4 regions of the Alteromonas sp. 009811495 genome follow, and region 4 is predicted to be linked to each of the others. Evidence: predicted binding sites of a transcription regulator. Region 4 holds the regulator's gene; each other region holds the start of a gene.
What was found. Region 4 encodes FliA, which starts transcription of late flagellar genes. Its sites were predicted from a motif close to CTAAAGNTNNNNNNNNNNNNGCCGATA; they were not measured.
Positions count from the first base shown of each region.

Region 1 (5,976 bases), 550 kb from region 4:
CGTAATAACTGAAAAAATGAGTACAAGCACTATCTGTTGCCTAATCGATGATATTTGGTTTTGAAGTGCGCTCTCTTGAGATTGAATAGCATTGATTAATGGTGTAAGCGTAAATACAGCGTTAAGCAGCTGAGCGGCTTGTTCAGAGGGCAGTACAGCCAGGGTGTATATTTGAAGCATAGTATCTTGAATAACACTGTGGTTTGCTTCTCGCATTAGGCTGCGTTGCTTGACCTCAAATGCTTCAAAGGAGAGTTCATTCTCAACGAATTTGATTTCCTGTTCTTGTGCAAAATGTGTTGCTATCCGTTGATAAGTGGCTAGTAAGTTTTCTTGCAAAGGCGCTACCAGGGCAATATTTTGGCTGTACTGGTAACGATTGATCTGTTGTTCAGTTGAAATTAGCGCGTCTTCGAATGCACTGTGTTGTTTCAATGCTGAAATCGCGTGCTGTTGCTGGTTGAGTATGTGAGTAAGTGATGCGAGCGTGACAAGGACAATGATGACCATCGCCACCTTAACTTTCGACAGTGCACGCTCGCGGCGGGTGTTTTTGACCCTTTTGTTTGAATGACTAAGCTTCTCCGTTACCAAAGTACTTCCTTGCAGTGACATGGCTATCTCAACGCGTTAACAGAACATGAATATTTCTTTCCTAATTAACTGTAGATAACTTATGTTTACTTGCAAGGTTACGAGTAAAAAATAACACTTAGTTATTTGAATATTCGACTTTTTTTATATTTTCGCGAATGCTATACAGAAAGCACAAGCTGGGTATGACCATGAGGGCTGTAGCAATAAAAAACAGGCTCCAATTACCGTCAAGGGCGTCAACAACAAATCCACTGCTTGAGGCCACCAGTGTGCGTCCAGCAACACTTAATGAGGCCATAAGCGCATACTGGGTAGCGCTGAACGCACGATTGCAGAGCAACGATATGAACGCCACCATAGCGACAGTGCTCCATGCACCTGTAAAACCATCCACTATCACGGTTATTGCTAACAAGCCCGTTGATGGGCCTGTCTGTGCAATTAGCGCAAACATGAGGTTAGAGGCCGCCATGGCAATGCCCGCAATCATTAGCCCTTTGTAAATGCCGTAGCGAATATTAACCAGGCCACCTAAAAGCGAAAATACAATAGTAACCCACCAATTGAGCAGCTTTGAGTACGTACCTATATCGCTATTTGAAAAGCCAATCTCTTTGTAAAAGACGATACTCATACGTCCCAAAAATGCTTCACCAATCTTGAACAAAAATATAAATAACAGGAAAGAGGCAGCTAGTTTCACGCCGTTTCGACTGAAAAACTCTGAGAAAGGCGTTATTAATGTCGTTCGCAGCCAATATAGAACGCCGCTGCCAGTGTCATGCGTTATTTGGCTTAAAAGTGCTTTTCTATCAATTTCAGGCTCGTTGGTCAGCAATGTCGCAACCATTAGCAGAAGCATCATGAAGGCTAAAAGTAGATAGATATCAGGCCATGTGTAGGCGGTATAGTCGGCAAGATAAAAGGGAATTGCACCTAAGCCACCGTAGCCTGTCCACCATCCTGCAGTGGCGACAGAAGAAGCCGCTGACATACCATCTTTGTCATTCTCTGCAATGGTATCTATGCGAAAGCCATCAATGGCTATATCTTGTGTGGAAGAGGCAATAGCAATGAAAAGGCCTACAAGTGCAATATAAAATAAATCAGTAGTAGCACTCAGTTGAGACATAACAAGGCAGCACACAACAACAGCACCTTGCATAGCCATAATCCAGCCTCGGCGCTGCCCTAAAAAAGGTGGCTTGAGTTTGTCTAGTAAGGGCGACCATAGAAAGTTAAACGAATACGTGGCAAAGATAATGCCGAATAACCCAATTGCAGAACGTGATAAGTTTTCGTCTTTGAGCCAAGCAGAGAGCACAGAACCAATCATTATCCATGGAAAACCACTGGATATTCCGAAACAAAAAATACTCAGAAAGCGTTTGTCTTTATAGGTGTTTAATGCAGAGAACAAATAAGTTAGCCCTTGGCGAGTATGCAAAAATGTCATTGAGCCATGAACATTGATGATAAGCAACCTAGAGAATGGTTTTTATTGTGGTAAGAGAGGAGAACGCGTGGGTTAGGGACGAACACCCACACAGTCTAAAGGGCAATGCCCTAATCCATCAAGAAAGTTGACGCAGTTACTTAATTCGTCGAAGAGGTATTTATCGTTTTCAAGTTTATCGCCATTCCAATAATGCACTTGGTGTAATAGATGCCAAAAAACACGTTCTTTTGGCGTATATGGCTGTGTTAATGTGTAATCAATCTGGCTCCACTCTTCCATGCTGTCCCAAAAGAAGAGCTCGAGTTCCTCCGCGGGAAGTTCGCCCTGCCAGAATGCTTTCAAATAAAAACACAGTTGCTTCGCTTTACTATCTACGAAATCTTGAACAGTCACGAGGTGCCCAACCGTATTTGCTTTATACAAGTATTATAGTTCATAACAATCTAACTGCTCGTTAGCAGGCCATTGCGTAGTGCGTTTTCTCATTAGGTAATTGTTTTCTAGATTAATTTAGCGTAATCCCTCGAACAGAGATTTACCAGCCTAGATGACGTGTCCAGCCAATAGTAGTGTTTGTAAGTGTATGAATATAAGAGCTTTCTTGATCTGGCTTTATACTAAAGACTAATGGTGTGCCTGATATCTCAACCTGCCGATAGTGCATTTTTAGTGCATTTTTTGCACTCACTCGTCGCTGTGCTGCGGTGCTTGATGCCCAGTTACTGTAGTTGTCCACAGCAAGATCTAGGACCGGAAAGTCTGATTGGGCAATATTATCAACGACTAAGTCGTTAATTGTGGAATCTGGCCAAAATGGGGAAATAGCGACAAATGTGTCAGGGTGAAGTGACGGTTGTGTGCTTGCTAGTGACAAAAAGCTCGCTGCCAGCATGCCTTGTGCGATAATTAGTCGGTAACCTTGTCGCTCTTGAAGATAGTTATTAAGTGCGTTCAGTTGCATGCCCAATTTGTTTTTTGTGTCGTCAAAATCGAGATGCTGAGTAAGCTGATTACTTCGAGGATGGATGTCTGGGTCCATCGTCATTACACTATCTGATTGATCTGGTGAGTTTTCGCTTTCTACTTGCGAAGTGGCTTGAGCGTTATTGTGCAACGGTTGCTCAAATGGGCTGATAATCACGTTCCAGCCTTTTTCGGCCAGTTTTTCAGCCAACATGTCGCCCTGTCCCATCGTTAATCCCGCTGGGGACAATTCACTAATGATAATAGCAGTTCCCAGTGGCAAGGGGGTATGTGCATCAACTTCGACAATGGGCAAAATAGTGTCGCCAGCGATAATTTCTGTTACCTGACCGGGTAAGTATGCATGGCTAATATCGGCAAAAAAGTCACCTGCAGCGGCAGATGAATACACGGTGGGTATCATCAAAAATAGAAGCGAGCACAGATGCTTAATCATTGTTTGCGAACCAGTCCTAACGAAAAAAGCGCTTTAACTAAAATAGTCTACATACGGTATATCGGCCTAATGACAAATATCTGCAATCCAAATATTGCGAATAGTTCGCTGCCCAAGGTTTATTCCTAGCGTGATTTAGTCTTGAGAAAGTGGTTGGGCGAGAACATGACTAAACGGCGCTGGGCATTGAAAATTGAGCCATTGCTTGGTAGATGGATGCGTAAAGCATAGGCTCTCAGCGTGCAACTGTAAGCGTGAAGCCATGGCCAAAGCGCTGTCATGTGCATAAAGCCTATCACCCAAAATTGGGTGACCAAGTTCTAGCATATGCACTCGCAGCTGATGTGAGCGCCCTGTAATGGGGTAAAGCGCAACAAGTGAAAATGGACGCCCGTTTGCATCATGCGTGCGTTCAACTACTTCAAAGTGCGTTAACGCGTGTTTTCCCCGTTCAAAATCAACCATCTGCTTTGGTCTATTAGGCCAGTCGCAAATTAACGGTAAATCTACTTCGCCGATATCTTGAGCTATATGGCCAAAGACGCTGGCAAAGTAACGCTTTTTTGTTTTTCTAAGCTCAAATTGCTTGGAGATATGACGATGGCTATCTTTGTTCAACGCCATCACCATAATACCCGATGTGGCCATATCGAGTCGATGTACCACCGATGCAGTTGGCAATACCGCGTTGACCCGAGAGATCAACGCATCCTTATGCTCAGCGGCCTTGCCCGGTACGCTTAATAGTCCACTGGGCTTATGTGCTACAACAATGTCCTCATCTCGATAAAGGAAATCGAGATAAGGCATCATGGGTGGTTTGTACACAAAACTTGGATTTGCCATTAAGGGTTATTCACCACTATGCGCAGTGCGTCTAGCTGGACATCTGCTTCTTGAATAACTTTATCTAACGCATTCATTTGGGTTTCGATAAATTCTATTTCACTGTCGCGCACTGCAGGGTTGCGTTTTTGCAGGTCTCTTAATCGCTGAATCTCGCCATTTAGCGTATTGTGCATAGTTGCTAGCGCATCGTGCTGCTTTTGGTTTGCTTCTTGATGTGCAAGTTTACGCGCTTTTTCTATCGCTAATTCAAGCGGCTGTTGTAGCGCTTTAATTAGCTGTGCTGATATTTTTCGGCCTACTTTGCGTTTTACATCAAAACTTAAATCAGACGGTTTGCCTTGAGCATCCAAACACACTCTTACTGGTGTTTGCGGTAAAAAGCGACCTAATTGAAGTGCTTTTGGTGCTTGCGCGTGCAATACAAAAAGCGCCTCTATCCAATAGGCACCCTTAGGCAGCGAAGGTTCAGCGATGAAGCCCATACTACTTTTGCCGTGCACATCGGTAAGCACCACATCAATTGCAGTATGCACTAGCGGATGGTCCCAACTTAAGAACTGCACGTTCTCTAGTGTAGTAGCCACACGGCGTTTGTATGTCACTGTCATGCCCTCAGGATCGAGTCCTGGTAATTGGCTAACCATGGACTCCGTTGGCATAAGAATGAAGCAGTCGTTACCCTTTTCGTCTTGTTGAACGCCTATGGCGTCGAAAACACGCCCCATAAAGCGCGATAAATCTTGCTCACTATCTAACGTAATAATATCTTCAAGCAGTTGCTCGACACGTCCTTCACCCGAGGCATTAAGCTCAAGCAAACGGTCTCGTCCAGCTTCAAGTTGCGCTACAAGCTGGCTGTTAAGCGTAATACTCATGTTGACAAGTTCGTCGCGGGCGGCCATATCATCAGGACGTAAGCATGCGCCAATCAATAGTGGCTTCACATCGTCAAATACGCCTGACCCTGTCGGACAGGTTTTTTCAAAGGCATTGAGCCCTTCATGGTACCAGTCAAGCAACACGTGTTGTGCGGTCTTGGCTAAGTAAGGTACGTGAATTTGTACCGTCTGTGTCTGGCCAATTCGGTCTAGTCGACCAATACGCTGTTCAAGTAAGTCAGGAGTAATAGGCAAATCAAACAGGACTAGGTGATGTGCAAATTGGAAGTTACGACCTTCACTACCTATTTCGCTACACAACAGTATTTGCGCCCCTTCTTCTTCATCGGCAAAGTAATGTGCTGCTTTGTCGCGCTCTACAATACTCATGCCTTCATGGAAAACGCTATGACGAATGCCTGTTTGAGTTCGAATTACTTCACCTAGCTCTTGTGCGGTACGGGCGCTAGCACAGATAAGTAGGATCTTTTCTGGCTTTACGTTTTGCATGAAGTCGAGTAGCCAAGCAACTCGCGGATCGTGCTTGGTCCAACTGTTAACGACACTTGCCATTCGCTCTGGGTAGAGCGAATAAGTGAGGTCGCCGCCGGAAACCGCATCTGAGTATACTTCAGGGAGAGCAAGCTCATAGGCGCTTAACTTACGTTCTGGGAATCCTTCGATATTGGCGCGACGGTTTCTAAATAGCATTCGTCCCGTGCCGTGGCAGTCAATGAGTTGATGCAAAAGCGCGTGTCGATTGTTTGAATCAG
Region 1 covers NZ_CP113972.1:619,491-625,466, forward strand. Annotated here, with positions in the region: gene OZ660_RS02840 (hybrid sensor histidine kinase/response regulator) at 1-615, opposite strand, end outside; gene OZ660_RS02845 (AmpG family muropeptide MFS transporter) at 713-2,053, opposite strand; gene OZ660_RS02850 (hypothetical protein) at 2,126-2,449, opposite strand; gene OZ660_RS02855 (DUF3530 family protein) at 2,592-3,476, opposite strand; gene OZ660_RS02860 (pseudouridine synthase) at 3,612-4,322, opposite strand; gene rapA (RNA polymerase-associated protein RapA) at 4,322-5,976, opposite strand, start outside.
Region 1: a site for FliA is predicted at 3,536-3,562, ahead of OZ660_RS02855 (DUF3530 family protein). Genes of this name have one in related genera too.

Region 2 (5,976 bases), 150 kb from region 4:
GCAAAGGATTGGGAAAGACTATTGTTGCGCATTTATTAGCACAAGGAATGAAAGTTGCTATTTGCGGGCGAACAGAGAAAACGATTACCGAAACCGTTGCGCATTTTGATAGTCAATATCCTGGGAGAATCTTTGGCGATGTCTGTGACGTTGCCAACAGTGGAGCAGTCTCGCGCTTCGTAAAAGCCGTCCACGCCGAATTTGGTGACGTTCACGTACTGATAAATAATAGCGGGTTTGGCAAAGAAACGCGTATTTGGGAAACCAGTGAATCAGACTGGGATGAAGTGATGAACACCAACATCAAAGGCACTTTCTTAATGTGCAAGGCAGTTGTTGTAAACATGATAGAAAATAAAGAAGGATATATACTTAATATAGCCTCGCAAGCCGCGTTGAATGGCTATGCTAACGCAGGCGTATACTGCGCATCTAAATTCGCTATGGTTGGTTTGGGAAAGGCACTTCAAGAAGAAGTCCGCGAGTTTGGTATTCATGTACACTCCCTAAATCCCGCACTTATACAGTCGCAGAAATCTGACAGCGACGACATCGACCAAGGGTTAATTCAAAACGAAGACTTAGGTGAAATGGTTGTTTACTTACTATCACAACCACGTCGCTTGAAAATTGACAATATTGGGCTGTGGGGCTTTTAGTAAAGCCTCTTGTATAGTCAGTAGTGTCTTAAAGCGTTAACATTTCTCTTTTATCATTATGCGTTATGCCTTTGTTGAGCATTGCCAGTGTTAAGGCGGTTAGCGCGTATTGATAGGTATTAATGGGTATTGTTTGAAAACATCATTGAGAGAATAAAATGAGAATGTTACATACCATGCTTCGAGTTAAAAACTTAGAAGCGTCACTTCACTTTTACACCCAATTAATGGGTATGCGCCTACTTCGCCAGTCTGAAAACAAAGAGTATGAATATACACTGGCCTTTGTGGGCTATGGCGATGAAGCCAATAACACAGTCCTTGAACTCACCTACAATTGGGGGGAGAACAGCTATGACAAAGGTAATGCATACGGGCACATCGCTATTGAGGTTGACGACATATACGCATTTTGTCAGTCATTAGAAGCTAATGGTGCTGAAGTATACCGTAAGCCCGGTCCAGTAAAAGGTGGAACCACGGTTATCGCGTTTGTTCGAGACCCAGACGGCTACGCCATTGAGTTAATTCAAAACAAAGCGCGTTAAGCGCTTTGTAATGCTTTTTGCTCACGACAATAAATCAAAAGGGAGTTTGAGCCTGTGCTATCACTTTTATCACCCATAAACATTCGCCGATATACGTTAGACATAAAACGACTCTGTTCAGCCGCGCTTCTCAGCTTATCGACTGTCGTCAGCACAGGTGTTTTTGCCAACGGTGAAGCTTTAGAGTCAGCTGAAGCGCAATTTACAATCGTGGCACATCGCGGTGCCTCTGGATACTTGCCAGAGCATTCATTAGAGTCGACCACGTTGGCGTTTGCACAAGAGCCCGACTTTATTGAACAAGATGTGGTGATAACCAAAGACGATATTCCGGTTGTTTTACACGACATTCACCTTGAAACAGTGTCAAATGTTGAGCAGGTATTTCCACAACGACACCGCGAAGACAATCGCTACTATGTACGAGATTTCACACTCGCCGAGCTGCGTACTTTACGCTTACACGAACGCGCTGACGGTGAAGGTAAACAAGTATTTAGAAAACGGTATTCCGGCGCAAAAGCAAACTTCACTATTGCAACGCTTTATGAACACTTTGAACTTATCAGTGAACTAAACCGCGAATTTAATAAACGCGTGGGTGTTTACCCCGAGGTAAAGTCCCCCGCTTTTCACTTAAACGAAGGCGTAGATGCAAGCAAGATAGTGATAGAAGCTTTGCTGTCTTATAATTTTGGCGGCGAAAACGGTAATAGTTTCTTACAGTGTTTTGACTTTGAAGAAGTAAAGCGCATTCGCGAAGAATTGAAATACAGTGGCAAAGTCGTAATGCTAATAGGTGAAAACAGCTGGGCAGAAAGCTCGACTGATTACGATTGGTTGCGTACGAAAGAAGGGATGGAAGCCGTTGCTCAGTATGCTGATGGTATCGGTCCATGGTTGGGTCATTTATTAGACCCCGCAGCGCTTAAAAAGGGTGAAATAAAATCGGCGTCGTGGCTTGATAACGCCCATGCGAACCAACTCGCTGTTCACCCATACACCTACAGACAAGATGCATTACCCGAGGGAATGACAGGTCCACAGCTATTACAAATATTGCGCGATGTTATAAAAGCTAACGGTGTATTTACTGACCACGTTCCACCTGTTCACGACTGGCGACACCAAATTGAGAGTATGGGAAAGTGAGTTAATCTTTACTAAGCCCTGCTTTTAGGATTTAGATAGGCGTACAACGACCCTACGGTTTTGTGCGCGATTTTCTCGCGTATCATTTGAGGCAATATGGCGTTTTTCACCGTGGCCAGTTAACTGGATCCTATCTTCCGGAACGCCTAGTGTTGTAAGGTAGCTCTTCACTTCGTTAGCGCGGCGAATTGATAGCTGTTCGTTATTCCAACGGCCACCGTAACTATCGGTGTAACCGTCAAGTAGCACGAGTTCCAATTCGGTATCTTCTTTTAAATACTCTCCAATCATATTCAAGCGCTTGCGAGAGTATTTAGTTAATTCGGTACTGTTGTTTTTGTACGACAAAACGGTATAGGAAATATCGTCGAAACTAAATGGCAGCAGGTTAGACACACATTTAGCGAACTCGCGGTATACACCTGTAAAATTACTGGCGTTTAATGCTACCGCCACTTGGTCGTATTTATTATACCAATCTTGGTAGTAGATAGTCGGCCAAAAACCTTTTTCAAGTTCAGAGAGCATCGTCCAAGCAGCATCCCGCGGAAGGTCGCCATTGTATTGCTTGCGAATAGACATATCCGCTATTGGCTTAGGCGCGACGCCAGGCATCCATTTAGGTGGCACGGAATACACCGATGCCACTTCAAACTTACTTGGCAGTAAATACATATCCAGCTCAAATTCCATATTAAGCTGCTTAGATGCATAACTGGTAAATAAGGCTTCCCCGTATCCAGGTAATTCGTGATTCAAGGTACATTGCAAACGAGATGGGTTATCTACTTTCCAATTAGAAGTTTCAACGGTGGCAGAATACTGTCGCATAGCCGCGCTAGCTGATAGCGAACCTAAAAGCCCGACAAAGACAATATATTTTAATTTCGACACCATAACGAAAACCCAAACTGAAAACCAAGAAGACAAACTCAACACATAGACGCAATGAGCTTATTTATTCTATCGTCCGAAGTGTAGAAAAGTTTAGTGATTAAATCTACATCAGGTCAATTTTTTACACTTTTATATGCCCTTCAAAATGGCATGTAGCAGCACAAAAAAGCGCTACTGAAAATTCAAACTGGCAACTGGCAATTATCCTTGCGATAATTTGGCTTTAGCTGACTGGTGAAAAGCCCGATTGTGGCCTTCTCCGTCCCATTCATCCGATATTGTTCTCAAGAGTGTTTATGTCTTCAAACCCGCCCTTACTATCTCATCGCTTTAGAGGTTACTTTCCCGTAGTTATCGACGTTGAAACTGCTGGGTTCAATGCCGGTACAGATGCATTACTTGAGCTCGCGGCGGTGACGGTAAAAATGGATGAAAATGGTATTTTGCATCCTGACGAAACGTTTCACTATCATATAGATCCCTTCGAAGGAGCCAATCTAGAGCCTGCCGCGTTGGAGTTTAATGGAATTGATCCTCACTGTGCACTGCGCGGTGCCATCGCCGAAAGCGATGCAATGAAAGCCTTGTGCAAAGGCATTAGAAAAGCGCAGAAAAATGCCGATTGCCAACGTTCTGTGATTGTCGCGCACAACGCAACGTTCGATCAGAGTTTTGTGAATGCGGCGATTGAGCGTTCTAATATCAAGCGTACACCTTTTCACCCCTTCGTATCTTTCGATACCACCAGTCTGGCTGGTTTGGCCTTAGGTCAAACGGTGTTAGTGAAAGCGTGTCGTGCAGCAGGAATAGCCTTTGACCAAAACGAAGCGCATAGTGCGCTATATGATGCGCAAAAAACCACTGAATTGTTTTGCTTTATGGTGAATAGGTATAAAGCGCTCGGTGGATGGCCATTAGCAGAAAGCGAGTAAATACGCGCTAATATAGAAAGTACAACGCAAATAAAAACAGCGCCCGTAGGCGCTGTTTTTTTATCTTTGCAAAAGCTGTCTTATAGTTTATCAGCTTCTTCAGACAAGTACTTAGCTACACCTTCAGGTGATGCATCCATACCCGCTTTACCTTCAGTCCAACCCGCTGGACATACTTCACCGTGCTCTTGGTGGAACGCTAATGCGTCAACCATGCGTAGCATTTCGTCAACGTTACGGCCAAGTGGAAGATCGTTCACAACTTGATGACGTACAAGACCATCTTCGTCAATTAGGAAAGAGCCGCGGAATGCTACGCCATCTTCTGGGTGCTCTACGTCATATGCTTGACAGATTTCGTGCTTAACATCAGCAACCAATGTGTATTTAACTGGACCAATACCACCTTGATTTACTGGTGTATTTCTCCACGCGTTGTGAGAGAACTGAGAATCGATTGATACACCAATCACTTCAACACCGCGCTTTTTGAATTCGTCAAAACGCTTATCGAAAGCAATAAGTTCAGAGGGGCATACAAACGTAAAATCTAGTGGGTAAAAGAAAACAACCGCTTTTTTACCTTTGATAGCTTCACTTAGCGTGAATGAGTCAACGATTTCACCACTTCCCAACACTGCTGCAGCAGTAAAATCTGGCGCTTGACGGCCTACTAGTACACTCATGAGTCTCTCCATTTAAATTGGATTGTAATAATAAGAAGCGGCCAAATAGCATGGCCACTTTTTGAAATAAAATTTTGATGATTGGGTTATAGGTCCAAAACCTAAAATAACAACATGAAAACGTATCTTTTTTTACTGATCGTACCAATTTCAATCAAATAAGCGTTATGTACCAGAATGACTGTACACTTCTCACTCAAAAATTAAATTTATCTCGCCCCGCAAACTTTACTTGCCAAACAGATGAATAACAATTATTATCATTTACAGATTCATTTGGAGTACGTTTTAATGTTTGTTTGTATGTGTTACGGGGTAACTGATAAAAGCATTCGCGCAGCTGTTGAAGAGAATGGCGTGGGAAATATGCGTGAGTTACGTCAGCACTTAGAGCTTGGTTCACAATGTGGAAAGTGCATTCAAATGGCACAACAGATTATCGACCAGACAATCATCGATGAATCTCTTTTCAAAGATGTGGGTTAATTAATACCTTATTCCGCGCTATTTTTTCAAACGCTTTCATTTCTATAAAAATGCCAAATTTCTGGTGTCACTGCTAGCGTTTGCCACTATTTTTAACTACTTAAAGTTATACTCCAACCCTAAATAGTAAAACGCACCATTGATGCCACTTGGCGACGTAGGTGGATACAAAGCACCAACTTCACCGCTAAACGGATTTACATCTGGAAGCGAATCAAATAAGTTCTGTGCCCCTAATGTTGCACGTACGCTTTCACTAAGCTGCCAAGCGACTTGAGCATCGAAGGTAGTAAGTGCGCCACCTACGATATCCATACCCGCCGATGCATCCAGGTGGTCTTCGTAAAACTCGCCATAATAATTGAGACGCCACGTAAAGGCCCATTTGCCTCTAATCTGTTCAAGCGTAATGTTACCTCGATGCGCGGGTAAGTTATCTTCTAACATGCGAATACGCGCGTCGGTAAGGTTGGGCTGCATTGAAATAACCCCGTCGATTAGCGCGGGGTACAGCGTAACGCGCTCTACCTGAGTGTCAGTCCAGTTGTAGGCTAAAAGTAGTGTATTTTGCCAATCATTTAGTGCAAATCCGTAGTTCACTACAACGTCAATACCT
Region 2 covers NZ_CP113972.1:1,318,689-1,324,664, reverse strand. Annotated here, with positions in the region: gene OZ660_RS05995 (SDR family oxidoreductase) at 1-659, shown strand, start outside; gene gloA (lactoylglutathione lyase) at 818-1,207, shown strand; gene glpQ (glycerophosphodiester phosphodiesterase) at 1,283-2,359, shown strand; gene OZ660_RS05980 (flagellar protein MotY) at 2,384-3,256, opposite strand; gene rnt (ribonuclease T) at 3,553-4,188, shown strand; gene OZ660_RS05970 (peroxiredoxin) at 4,269-4,874, opposite strand; gene OZ660_RS05965 (bacterioferritin-associated ferredoxin) at 5,166-5,360, shown strand; gene OZ660_RS05960 (TonB-dependent receptor) at 5,457-5,976, opposite strand, start outside.
Region 2: a site for FliA is predicted at 3,324-3,350, ahead of OZ660_RS05980 (flagellar protein MotY). Genes of this name have one in related genera too.

Region 3 (5,976 bases), 400 kb from region 4:
AACCAGACTCAGCAATTCATAGACGGGGTTGATGAGTTTTCTATTAATAAAACCGTAGAACACAATCAAAGACAGCACCGACACAAGTGCTCCTCCTAATAGGCTTCCATCTACAATTACGTGTTTATCCGGCCCTTTGGGACGGGCAATTGATATAGCGAATAGTGTTTGCCCTTGTTGTGATTCGAAACGCACGTATAGACGAGGCAGTGTTGCCGAACTAGTTGGTGTTGAAACACCATCTACATTTAGCGCATCGAAGGAAGTGCTTTGCGAAATAGCCTGCGGTGTTAGTGAATCAATAGCATGAAAGGTTATGTCACTAGTAATATTAGGCGTGATCTTTTCAATGAAACTTTGATCAATTCGTTGTAAAACAACAGCGGTTCCATTGGAGTCACCCTGTTCATCGGAAGGAAGTATTTTACTTGCGATAAGTGCCACAGGGGTGTCTCTAAACATTGAAAACACAGTATGAACCGTGCTTGGTTGTTCAACAGCGTCGAAAATGCCACTTGTAGCGACGGCCTGACTAATCTCATCAAGGGTAAGAGTGGATTGAAACACCTCAGCAGCAACGACATTATTGTGCTTGTCAAAGAAAAGCCATCCATCAATGCCTAACGTGGTATAGCTTGTAGGTAAGAAGTAGGTTTTCGCTAGCCAATTCACATCTTTTGTCGCAATGGCGTTATACGTAGAGTCCCACACGGCATTGTCGTACACCAAGTTTTCAAGTGCCCTAAGTTCTTGCTGAACTTCTGATGCAACTCTCTGCAGCTCATAAACGTCGTGTTTCTCAGAAAGGGCCTTTAGCTGTGGGTAAGTCACAAATGCGCGTATACACAATTGCACAGCAACAAAGGTAGTGATCACAATGACTACCCCCAAAACTAATTGAGAACGAAGCGACCGAGTACTCAAAATATCCCCCTCAACAAACACTTCTTACAGTATAGCCAACCTATTAGGTTTCGCCGGGGAACAAAAAAGGGCTCCTTGCGGAGCCCTTTCATTACGTACTTTTTGTCGAGTTTACGGGTATTTACACCTTAAACTGACGAATTGATTGTTGCAGTTCTTCCGCTAATCTTGCCACTTCGTGGCTAGACTCAGACGTTTGTTGTGCACCTGCGGTAGTCTCTTCTGCAATGCCTACTATAGTTTCAAGCTTCTCACTGATTTCTTGCGATACCGTATTTTGTTCACGAGCCGACTGCTCAATTTGAGAACTTACATCGTGCGCTTTATGCACCGCATCAGAAATAATGTCCAGAGCCTGTGTTGCACGTTCAGTTTGCGCCACACAGGCTGCGGTTTGCTCTTTACCTTGGTTCATAACCGCAACAGCGCGTTCAGCACCAGCTTGTAGAACCTCAATCATCGCGTTGATTTCTTGGGTAGATTCTTGAGTACGGCTTGCAAGGGTTCTTACCTCGTCTGCGACAACCGCAAAACCACGACCTTGCTCACCAGCACGCGCCGCCTCAATTGCTGCGTTAAGTGCAAGTAAGTTAGTTTGGTCTGCAACACCGCGAATAACATCAAGAATGCCGCCTATACTTGCGCTATCTTGATGAAGTTTATTAATAACGTCTGCTGCGTCTTGAACGTCTTTAGCCAAAATTTCGATAGTATTTTTGTTTTCTATTGAAATTTGTCTGACATTTTCTGCTTCGGCATCCGCATGACGGATTTGGCTAAGCGTATCTTCTGCATTTTGCACCACAAGTTGTGACGTGGAGTGCATTTCTGTTGTTGCTGTGGCTACTTGTCCAATTTGCGACTTTTGGTCTTGGATTGAATGCGTAGTTTGCGCGGTCACTGCTGAGGTTTGCTCTGATGCGGCAGCAAGTTGCTCTGCACGCACGTTAATAGCAGTGATCAACTCTTTCAAGTTACCAATTAGCTTATTACAGTTTCTGGCCAGTAGTCCAAACTCGTCTTGTGCTGAATCATCAAGGCGATGTGTTAAATCACCAGACGATGCTACTGTCAGTAACTCATTAACACGATAAAGCGGGCGAGTAATCGCGCGTACTGTCACAAACCCAATAAAGGCAGCAATGGCAATTGAGAAAAGTACCACTAGCACAACAATGGTGTTACCTGTCGTGATGGTGCCGTTTACCTGTTCTTCTATATCGCTGGCCTTTCTGTCGGCTTCTGTTAACAGTTTTTCTAGCTCAATAATGCCCTGAGCGATATTCGCATCAGATGCGTTAAGCGCTTTTTCCGCATCATTTCGGCGCTCTAGGCGGTCTACATGCAGCTGAACTACGCCATCACTGGCTTTAATAGCGTTTACAGCACCGTTAACTAAATCGTTAATTTCATCTAGCGTTCCTGAGTCATCGCGGCCACCAGCGGTTTCAACCATTTCGCTTAGCTGGGTAACCACTTTTTCAACAACAAGGTCAACTTCATTACCCAAGGTTTGAGAACGCACTAGCGTTTGCGTTTTCACGTATTCGTTAGACACGGTAAGTAGGGATAACAGTGAAGACTCTAATTGACTGCCTACTTCGGCTGCTCTACGTAGACTTGCATTGCTTTGAACTGCATCTAAGTCAGAAAAATCAAGAAGATATGTTGAAGCGTCATCTGCGTTATCTTCAGCGTCGCCTAAGCGGTCTTGAATTGTATTGCGAAGTCCCAAGTACTTTTCATGATTCTTATACATTTCTTCGACGTTTGCGGTATACGCATCGAAAGATTGTCGAACTGAATTCAGTGTACTCTTTAACTGTGGTTGGTCATCGACAGCAAGGGCAAGTTTCTTATACTCACTATCAAAGCTCTCTTTTGCGGCGTTAAACGAAGTGCGTTTTTTCTCAAGTCCATTGAGCTCTTCTTCAATATAACTCTCAAAAGTCAGCCGACCCATATTAAGAAAGCTGGCTTTCAACGCGTTACTACCTGCAACGGTTGGAAGGGCGACATCGTTGACCTCTTCGGTCGCAGAGCCTATTGAATTGAGGTTATAAAGCGAAACAACACTGATTACGATCAGAAGTGCGCTGATCGCTACAAATCCCCCGATTACGCGCGTGGCTACGGTTATTTTCATCGGAACTCCTGGATGAGTGCATTTTTGTTCTTATCACTAACGATATTACCCCTCAACCTTATTAAAATACACCCAAATCAACATGAATGTGATTGTACTTTAGGGTGAAGGTTTAATACATCATCGTTACTATCACAAATAATTGTATCGGCTTCAGAGACTTAATGTTTACTTTATTTATGCTATTTGCACATAAATAGTTACTGGTTGTACCAGTTTTGGTCAAGTTTTTACTATTCGTAAGGAAGTTTGCTCACTAAATGAAGTGTACGCTCATGCCGAAACACTAATTAGCTCATTCTTACCAAGCTCTAACATGGTCATGGATTGGCCCCATACATAACCGGTATCTAGGCCAATAAATTGCGGGTTATTGGTTTGTCCTGACAATGCAGCCCAATGCCCAAAAATGACCTTTTCATTGCGGCCCAAATGCGTATTTTCATGTTCGAACCATGGAAGTAAGGTGCTGCTTGTACTATGCATTATGGCACTGGGATGTGCTTTGTTATCGAAATCTAGCGTCGAATTTTTGTGAACGAAACGCATTCTTGTGCAGGCGTTTACGATAAACCGCAGGCGTTCGCTACCAGCTAATTCCTCTGACCATTTATGAGGCTTGTTGCCATACATTTCTGTTAAAAAGGAAGCGTATTGCGGGCGTTTGAGTACATCACTCACTTCGTCACTTAACGCAAGTAGCTTGTGCGTTGACCACATTGGATATAAGCCTGCATGAACGATTACTGTGTTGTTTGCTACTTTTTGGGCAAGAGGAAAGTGACGTAACCAATCCACAAGTTCTGGCAGATCTGGAGCACTGAGTAGCGGCGCGAGCTTATCCGATTTTTTCGCTTTGCGTATGTTATTTACAACGGCAAGTAAATGGAGGTCGTGATTGCCTAAAACACTGGAGAAACTGTCGCCAAGAGATTTAAGAAAGCGTAATGTACTTAAAGAGTCTTCACCTCTAGCCACTAAATCGCCCACTGCGAAGAGGTTGTCGGCATTGGGGTCAAAGCGCGCTTTATCCAGAACGCGACGCAGACCATCATAACAACCTTGAATATCACCAATGACGTACGTGTTGCCTTGCGACATGCGAAGCTACCTTAATGGAGAATACTGGGAATGGCTAAACGGAATACTGAAATTGGCACGCGGAAACGCTCGCCGTTTTCACGTTCCATTTCATAGTAGCCTTCCATATTTCCAACGGGTGTGTCAATGACCGCGCCACTGGTGTAATCAAAACTTTCACCTGCCTTTAATATCGGCTGTTTTCCAACAACACCGGCCCCTTCCACTTCAGAGGTTTTACCGTTTGCGTCGGTTATACGCCAATAACGATTAATCAATTGAACCGTCTCGTTACTCTTATTCTCTATTGTGATGTGATAAGCAAACGCGTATTGCTTGGCGTCAGAAGGGAGGTGGTCAGGAAGGTGGCGAGTTTTCACTCGCACCTGAATATCGAGTTCTTCCATAGATGCCTTACTGCTCTTGTTGGCTCTCTTTAGCTGAAACTGCATTGGCAAGTGTGGCGAAATCGCCAAGAGACAGCACTTCTGCCCGACATGTTGGGTCGATACCTAATGCGCTTATTTCTTCTTCACTCAAGCAATCTTTCAAAGAGTTACGAATGGTTTTTCGGCGTTGGTTAAAGGCTTGTGCACAGACACGCTCAAGCGTATTTACCGAAACAACATCAACCGGTGGTGCACTGTGAGGAACTAATTTTACTACTGCTGAGTCTACCTTTGGCGCAGGTTTGAAAGCGCCTGGCGGCACGTTAAGTACTGGAATGACATGACAGTAATATTGTGCCATAACCGATAAACGGCCATAGTTCTTTGAACCAGGCCCAGCAGCCAATCTATTCACCACTTCTTTTTGCAGCATAAAGTGCATGTCTTCAATACTGCTGGCGTGATCGAATAAATGAAACATTAAAGGCGTTGAGATGTTGTACGGCAAGTTACCAAACACGCGAAGCTTTTTGTCCTTAATCGGCATTTCTTTTAATAAGGCCGAAAAGTCCATTGTCATGGCATCTTGTTCAATAACGGTTAGCTTGTCACCATTGAAAGGGTGATGGCGTAACCGCTTAGCTAAGTCTCGGTCCAGCTCGATAACCGTTAAGGCATCAACCTCTTCACATACTGGATCGGTTAGTGCACCAAGACCTGGGCCAATCTCGACTAAGTTTTGTTCGTTTTTGGGGCCAATTGCGGCAACAATTTTTCCAATCACATATTCATCGTGAAGGAAGTTTTGGCCAAATCGTTTTCTGGCCGTATGGCCTAAATGTGTTTTACTCATTGTTGATGTTGTGCAAGCTCAATGGCTTTTTCCAATGCTTTTCTGAAACTTCCGGCGTCAGCTTCTCCTGTACCTGCAAGGTCAAGGGCGGTGCCGTGATCTACTGAGGTACGAATGAAAGGCAAACCCAGAGTGATATTTACTGATGCGCCAAACCCTTTATATTTCAATACAGGCAGGCCTTGGTCGTGGTACATAGCCAGTACAACATCAGCATTTTCTAAATACTTCGGCTGAAAAATGGTATCGGCTGGCAAAGGTCCGGTAATATTCAAACCTTCAGCGCGTAACTCTTCCAGTGCCGGTATGATAGTTTGAATTTCTTCCGTTCCAATATGCCCATCTTCACCAGCGTGAGGGTTTAGTCCACACACGTAAATGTGGGGTTCTTTAATACCAAATTTAAGTTTAAGATCGGTATTAATGATGTGAATCACTTTGTGTAATCGCTCACGAGTGATCGCTTTCGCCACGTACTCTAGCGGGATATGTGTTGTCGCAAGGGCAACGTTAAGTCCTTCCGTTGCTAGCAGCATAACCACATCGATAGTGTTTGATTGATAGGCGAAGAACTCGGTATGTCC
Region 3 covers NZ_CP113972.1:765,051-771,026, forward strand. Annotated here, with positions in the region: gene OZ660_RS03425 (diguanylate cyclase) at 1-924, opposite strand, end outside; gene OZ660_RS03430 (HAMP domain-containing methyl-accepting chemotaxis protein) at 1,046-3,070, opposite strand; gene OZ660_RS03435 (symmetrical bis(5'-nucleosyl)-tetraphosphatase) at 3,344-4,171, opposite strand; gene apaG (Co2+/Mg2+ efflux protein ApaG) at 4,183-4,557, opposite strand; gene rsmA (16S rRNA (adenine(1518)-N(6)/adenine(1519)-N(6))-dimethyltransferase RsmA) at 4,565-5,392, opposite strand; gene pdxA (4-hydroxythreonine-4-phosphate dehydrogenase PdxA) at 5,389-5,976, opposite strand, start outside.
Region 3: a site for FliA is predicted at 3,216-3,242, ahead of OZ660_RS03430 (HAMP domain-containing methyl-accepting chemotaxis protein). Genes of this name have one in related genera too.

Region 4 (5,976 bases):
TCAAGCGGGCGGTGAAGATGGTGCTGGCATAGAGCCAGGACTAGCAGACAAGTTGCAAAAATCATTGCAACAAGCCAGTCAGCAGCAGGAGCTCGAAGGCGAACCTGCGGTATTGCTGACGTCAGGCATGCTAAGACCTGTGCTGTCACGCTTCTTAAAGTATTCAGTTGTTGGGCTCCACGTACTTTCGTACCAAGAAGTGCCTGATGATAAGCAGATAAAAATAGTCAGTTCGGTCGGTCAATAATCTGACACTGAGCGATTGGAGAGGTTGCAATGAAAATAAGACGTTTCTTCGGCAAAGATATGCGTGAGGCGTTAAGCCAAGTAAAAGCTGAGTTGGGTAGCGATGCGGTTATCATGTCAAACCGCAAAGTGGCTGACGGTATTGAGCTTGTTGCAGCTTACGATAAAGAGCCAGAGGCTAAGTTGTCAGTGCCAAAACCCGCCTCTAAAGCGCCCGGTCAGAAAGCTGTTCCTAGCTTAAGTGAAATCATCGGTGATGACGGCCCAGACAGTTTAAAAGCGCTACTTGAAAAGCAACATGGTTCAAGCGCTCAGCCGCAAAGCCAAAAAGATACCTCTGCCAATGCGCAGCATGCTAATGAAATTGCATCGCACCTTAACTTTTCTGATGACTTTATTGATGAAGTTGAAGCTGCTCAGCCTCAACCTCAATCCCGTGCGAGCCGCTATGAGCAAGCAGATGCGTTTCCTTCACATCAAGCATCAAGCATAGATGAAACTGCGCCTAATCAATCAGACGAACTTGCTCAAATCAAAGAAGAACTCGCCTCGCTAAGAAACGTCTTGCAATATCAGGTGGCTGATTTGATGGAAGCGAAGAATAAGCGTCAAAAACCCGTTCATCAATATTTGATAACGCGTTTAACCGATATGGGTTTAAGTCATGCGCTTGCGACTCAGCTAATAAATTACACGCCTGCTCACTACAATGAGCGCGAAGCGTGGGTTTACCTTCTTAACCTATTGGCTAATCGCATAAATGTAACAGGTAACGATATACTTACCGCACAAGGCGCTGTTGCATTGGTGGGTCCTACTGGAACGGGAAAGACAACCACGGTAGCAAAATTGGCTGCGCGATATGCCCAAAAGTACGGCCCAGAATCAGTGGCAATGATCACCATTGATACGTACAGAATAGCTGCGTTTGAACAACTGGCTACTTACGGAAAGATAATTGGCTGTACAGTAAGAAAAGCACAAACCAGCGAAGAGTTAGCAGATTTACTTTTCCAACTGCGTCACAAGCGTCTAGTATTGATTGATACAGCAGGGTTTAGTCAGCGAGATAGCCGTTTGATTAAACAAATTAAGCAATTTGACAATGGTCAAATGCCACAAGTGAAAAAATATTTGGTAGCGCAGGCAAATACACAATATCCTGCACTGCAAAGAATAATTAAAGCGTATGATGAAATTGAACTAAGTGGCTGTATTTTCACAAAGTTAGATGAGTGCTACTCTTTAGGAGAGGTGCTTAGTGCTGCAGTTGAGTACCAGTTACCGGTTAGTTATGTCACCGATGGGCAAAAAGTACCAGAAGACATTAAGATTGCAGAAGCAAAATCTTTGGTTTCTGCTGCTGCAAAGCTTTATAAAAAGTACGGTTTGAATCATACTAGTAGTAACAACGCCATTAAAACAGCATAAGCAGTATGATTGACGACCAAGCGAGTAGCTTAAGAAAAATGAAGCAATCAAGGTTAATCAAAGTTATTGCCGTCACCGGAGGTAAAGGTGGCGTCGGTAAAACAAATATTACACTAAACACCGCCATTGCTATGGCTAAGCAGGGTAAGCGTGTAATGGTTCTCGATGCAGACCTAGGTCTGGCTAATGTCGATGTGATGTTAGGTCTTCGCGTCGAGAAAAATCTTTCTCACGTATTATCGGGTGAATGCACGCTTGATGAGGTACTCGTCACTGGTCCGCATGGAATCAAGATTGCGCCAGCGACATCGGGTACACAGTCAATGGCAGAGTTATCACCTACTCAGCATGCGGGTTTAATACGCGCCTTTAGTGAATTACGTTCACAAATTGATGTTCTCATCGTCGATACCGCAGCGGGTATCTCAGACATGGTATTAAGCTTTTCTAAAGCGTCGCAGGATATTATGGTTGTAGTGTGCGACGAGCCTACATCATTAACTGACGCTTACGCGCTGATCAAAATTTTGAATCGCGAACACGGTGTGTTTCGATTTAAAGTGGTCGCCAATATGGTGCGCGACGTGCGGGAAGGGCAAGAGCTGTTTAGTAAATTAAGTAAAGTAACAGGTCGATTTTTGGATGTTGCACTAGAATTAGTGGCAACTGTCCCGTTTGATGAAAATATTCGTAAAGCGGTACGCAAACAAACCGCTATCGTCGATGCCTACCCAGGTTCGCCTGCTGCCGTTGCAATTACTCAACTGGCTAACAAGGCATTGTCATGGCCAATCCCGGCTCAGCCAGGTGGTCATTTAGAGTTTTTTATTGAACAGTTGGTTGCAGAGAAAGCAGTAGGAAATCAGCGTTGAATAGCAAGGCAGCAGCTTATCAACAACAAACCGATAAGTCGCAGTTAGTCGAACGACATGCGCCTTTGGTTAAACGTATCGCTCATCACTTGATGGCGCGTTTGCCCGCTAGTGTACTTGTTGACGATTTAATTCAATCAGGCATGATTGGTTTATTAGAAGCTGCTCGCAATTTTGACGGCTCGAAAGGTGCGAGCTTTGAAACCTTTGCGGGTATTCGTATCCGCGGTGCTATGCTGGACGAGATTCGAAAAGGCGATTGGACGCCGCGGTCAGTGCATCGCAACGGTCGCGCGATAACAGAAGCCATTTCGCAAGTAGAAGGCGAGACTGGACGCGATGCCAGAGATTCTGATATTGCTGCTAAACTCAATGTGAGTTTGCAGGACTATCATCAAATGTTGAATGAAGTAAATGCTGGTAAGTTGGTTGGCATTGAAGATTTAGGTGTGTCTGAGGACGTTATTTCGACTGAACAAAATCGGGGTAGCGACGCACCACTTGAAGACTTGATGCAAGGTGCTTTCCAAAAGGCGTTAGCCCATGCGATTACAACATTACCTGAACGAGAAGCTATCGTGCTTTCTTTATACTATGATGAAGAGCTAAACCTACGAGAAATAGGTGAAGTACTTGATGTTAGTGAATCGAGAGTAAGCCAAATTCACAGTCAGGCCATGTTAAAACTCAAATCACGAATGAAGTCGTGGCAAGCTGACGAAGAATAGATATTAATAACAATTAACCCCTCACTGGAGGCTATTTTGGATAAAAGTATGAAAATTCTCGTGGTTGACGATTTTTCTACCATGAGACGTATCATCAAAAACCTACTTAAAGACTTGGGTTTCTCCAACATCCAGGAAGCGGATGACGGAAGTACGGCGTTGCCAATGCTACAGCAAGGCGACTTTGACTTTGTCGTTACCGATTGGAATATGCCGGGCATGCAAGGAATTGACTTGCTACGTGCTATTCGTGCCGATGACAAACTGAAGCATTTGCCTGTGCTAATGGTTACTGCTGAAGCCAAGAAAGAACAAATTGTTGCGGCAGCGCAAGCCGGCGTAAATGGCTATGTAGTTAAGCCTTTCACAGCTGCAACATTAAAAGAAAAATTGGATAAAATTTTCGAACGTTTAGGTTGATCCAGACGCTCACCAGAGAAACGAGGTTTACTGGATGTCACCAAATGTAAACGTTCCGATTACATTGGACGAAGCTAAACAACTTGTTGCCTATCTTGAAGAGGGTGACAACGCTTCTGCCAATGCGCTACTTGAAGCAGCCTCAATGAAGGAGAATGTTGAGCTGTTTGCAGAAGTAGGAAAACTGACGCGTCAACTTCATGATGCGCTCAATAATTTTCAGATTGACGATCGCATTAAGAATCTTGCGACCGAAGATATGCCTGATGCACAGTCTCGTCTGACATACGTCATTGAAGAAACTGAAAAAGCTGCTAATACTACTATGGATGCAGTAGAAGCGAGCATGCCAATTGCAGAAACGCTCGCTGAGCGCATCGAGAAAGTGATGCCTGAGTGGAAAAAGCTAATGAGCCGCCAAATAGAATTAGGCGAGTTCAAAGCGCTTTGTGCAGATTTAGATAACTTACTTGAAGAAAGCGCAGAGCAATCAACTAAGCTCACACAGTTACTGACAGAAGTATTGATGGCACAGGGTTATCAAGATTTAACTGGTCAGGTAATTCGCCGCGTTATCGACTTGGTAAAAGAAGTCGAGGACAGCCTAGTAAACATGTTAACCATGTTTGGCGAGCGCGACGGTTCAGAACATTCTAAACCTTCTAGCGTTAAGGCCGATAAAAATGATGGTGTACAAGCGGAAGGCCCAATTATCGACGCGGAAAATCGCGATGATGTTGTTTCTGGCCAAGATGATGTAGATGATCTTTTGTCTAGCTTAGGTTTTTAGGGGAGCGGGCGCATGTCGTTTGATGTTGACGAGGATATATTACAGGACTTTCTAGTAGAAGCTGGAGAGATACTTGAACAATTACAAGAACAGCTCGTTGATCTTGAGAACAATCCAGAAGACGCGGATTTGCTGAATGCAATTTTCCGCGGCTACCATACTGTTAAAGGCGGAGCAGGGTTTCTATCCCTGACTGAGTTGGTTGAAATATGCCACGGGGCCGAAAACGTTTTCGATGTTATGCGAAACGGGCAACGTACACTCACGCCGGAGTTAATGGATATTATTTTGCAGGCCACCGATGTGGTGGTAGAGATGTTTGAACGTGTTAAAGCGCGTGATCCTCTAGAACCTGCAGATGCACATCTTGTCGACTTATTACACAAACTAAGTCGCCCAGAATCTCCTGACGAAAATATCTTTGGCGATACTGCACCCAGTGCAACTCAGCCTGCAGAGGTTGAGGATGAGCCTGAACTTGTTATTGAAGAGTCAGAGCCTACATCGTCGTCAAGTGACGGTGGTGGCATTGATGAAATCACTGAAGATGAATTCGAAGCCTTGCTAGATGAACTTCATGGTTCAAGTGCTCCCGGTCAGTCTGCACCAAAAGCGGCAGCGCCAGCGAAAGCCGCTGAACCTGCACCAAGCGCAGGCGGTGATAGCGATGACATCACCGATGAAGAATTCGAAGCGCTTCTTGACGATTTACACGGTAAAGGTCAATTTGGCGGTAGCGAAGATGCAGCACCTGCATCAGCACCTGCGCCAGCGGCACCGGTATCTGCATCAAGCGATGAAGAAATTACTGACGACGAGTTTGAAGCGCTACTTGATCAATTGCATGGTTCGGGGCAAGGTCCTACCAAACAATCGTCAACGCCCGCTGAGCCAGTGGTAGATAAAGCGGCTACCGACGCGATTAACAAAGCGAAAAGCGAAGCGCCAGCAGCACCTAAGGCTAGTCCAGCGCCGCAAAAGGCTGCAGCAGCCGCTCCTGCTCCAGCGCCTGCTGGGGCAGCGAAGAAAGAAGCACCCAAAAAAGACGATAAAAAAGCCGCACCAGCAGCACCTCCGGCTGAGACTACAGTGCGTGTTGACACCAAACGCTTAGATCAGATTATGAATATGGTCGGCGAGTTGGTATTGGTTCGAAATCGCCTTATTAGTTTGGGTATTAATAGCAATGACGAAAGTATGTCGAAAGCTATTGCTAACCTTGATGTTGTAACAGGCGACTTGCAAGGCGCGGTAATGAAAACCCGCATGCAGCCAATCAAAAAGGTATTTGGTCGATTCCCCCGCGTTGTACGCGACCTCGCTCGAAGCCTCAAGAAAGAAATTACCCTTGAGTTGGTTGGTGAAGAAACCGATCTAGATAAGAACTTGGTTGAAGCATTGGCCGATCCGTTGGTTCACTTGGTGAGAAACTCAGTGGACCATGGTATTGAAATGCCTGATGACCGCGCAGCGGCCGGTAAACCGCGCA
Region 4 covers NZ_CP113972.1:1,167,719-1,173,694, forward strand. Annotated here, with positions in the region: gene flhA (flagellar biosynthesis protein FlhA) at 1-247, shown strand, start outside; gene flhF (flagellar biosynthesis protein FlhF) at 277-1,677, shown strand; gene OZ660_RS05310 (MinD/ParA family protein) at 1,683-2,549, shown strand; gene OZ660_RS05315 (RNA polymerase sigma factor FliA) at 2,546-3,277, shown strand; gene cheY (chemotaxis response regulator CheY) at 3,314-3,697, shown strand; gene OZ660_RS05325 (protein phosphatase CheZ) at 3,732-4,487, shown strand; gene OZ660_RS05330 (chemotaxis protein CheA) at 4,500-5,976, shown strand, end outside.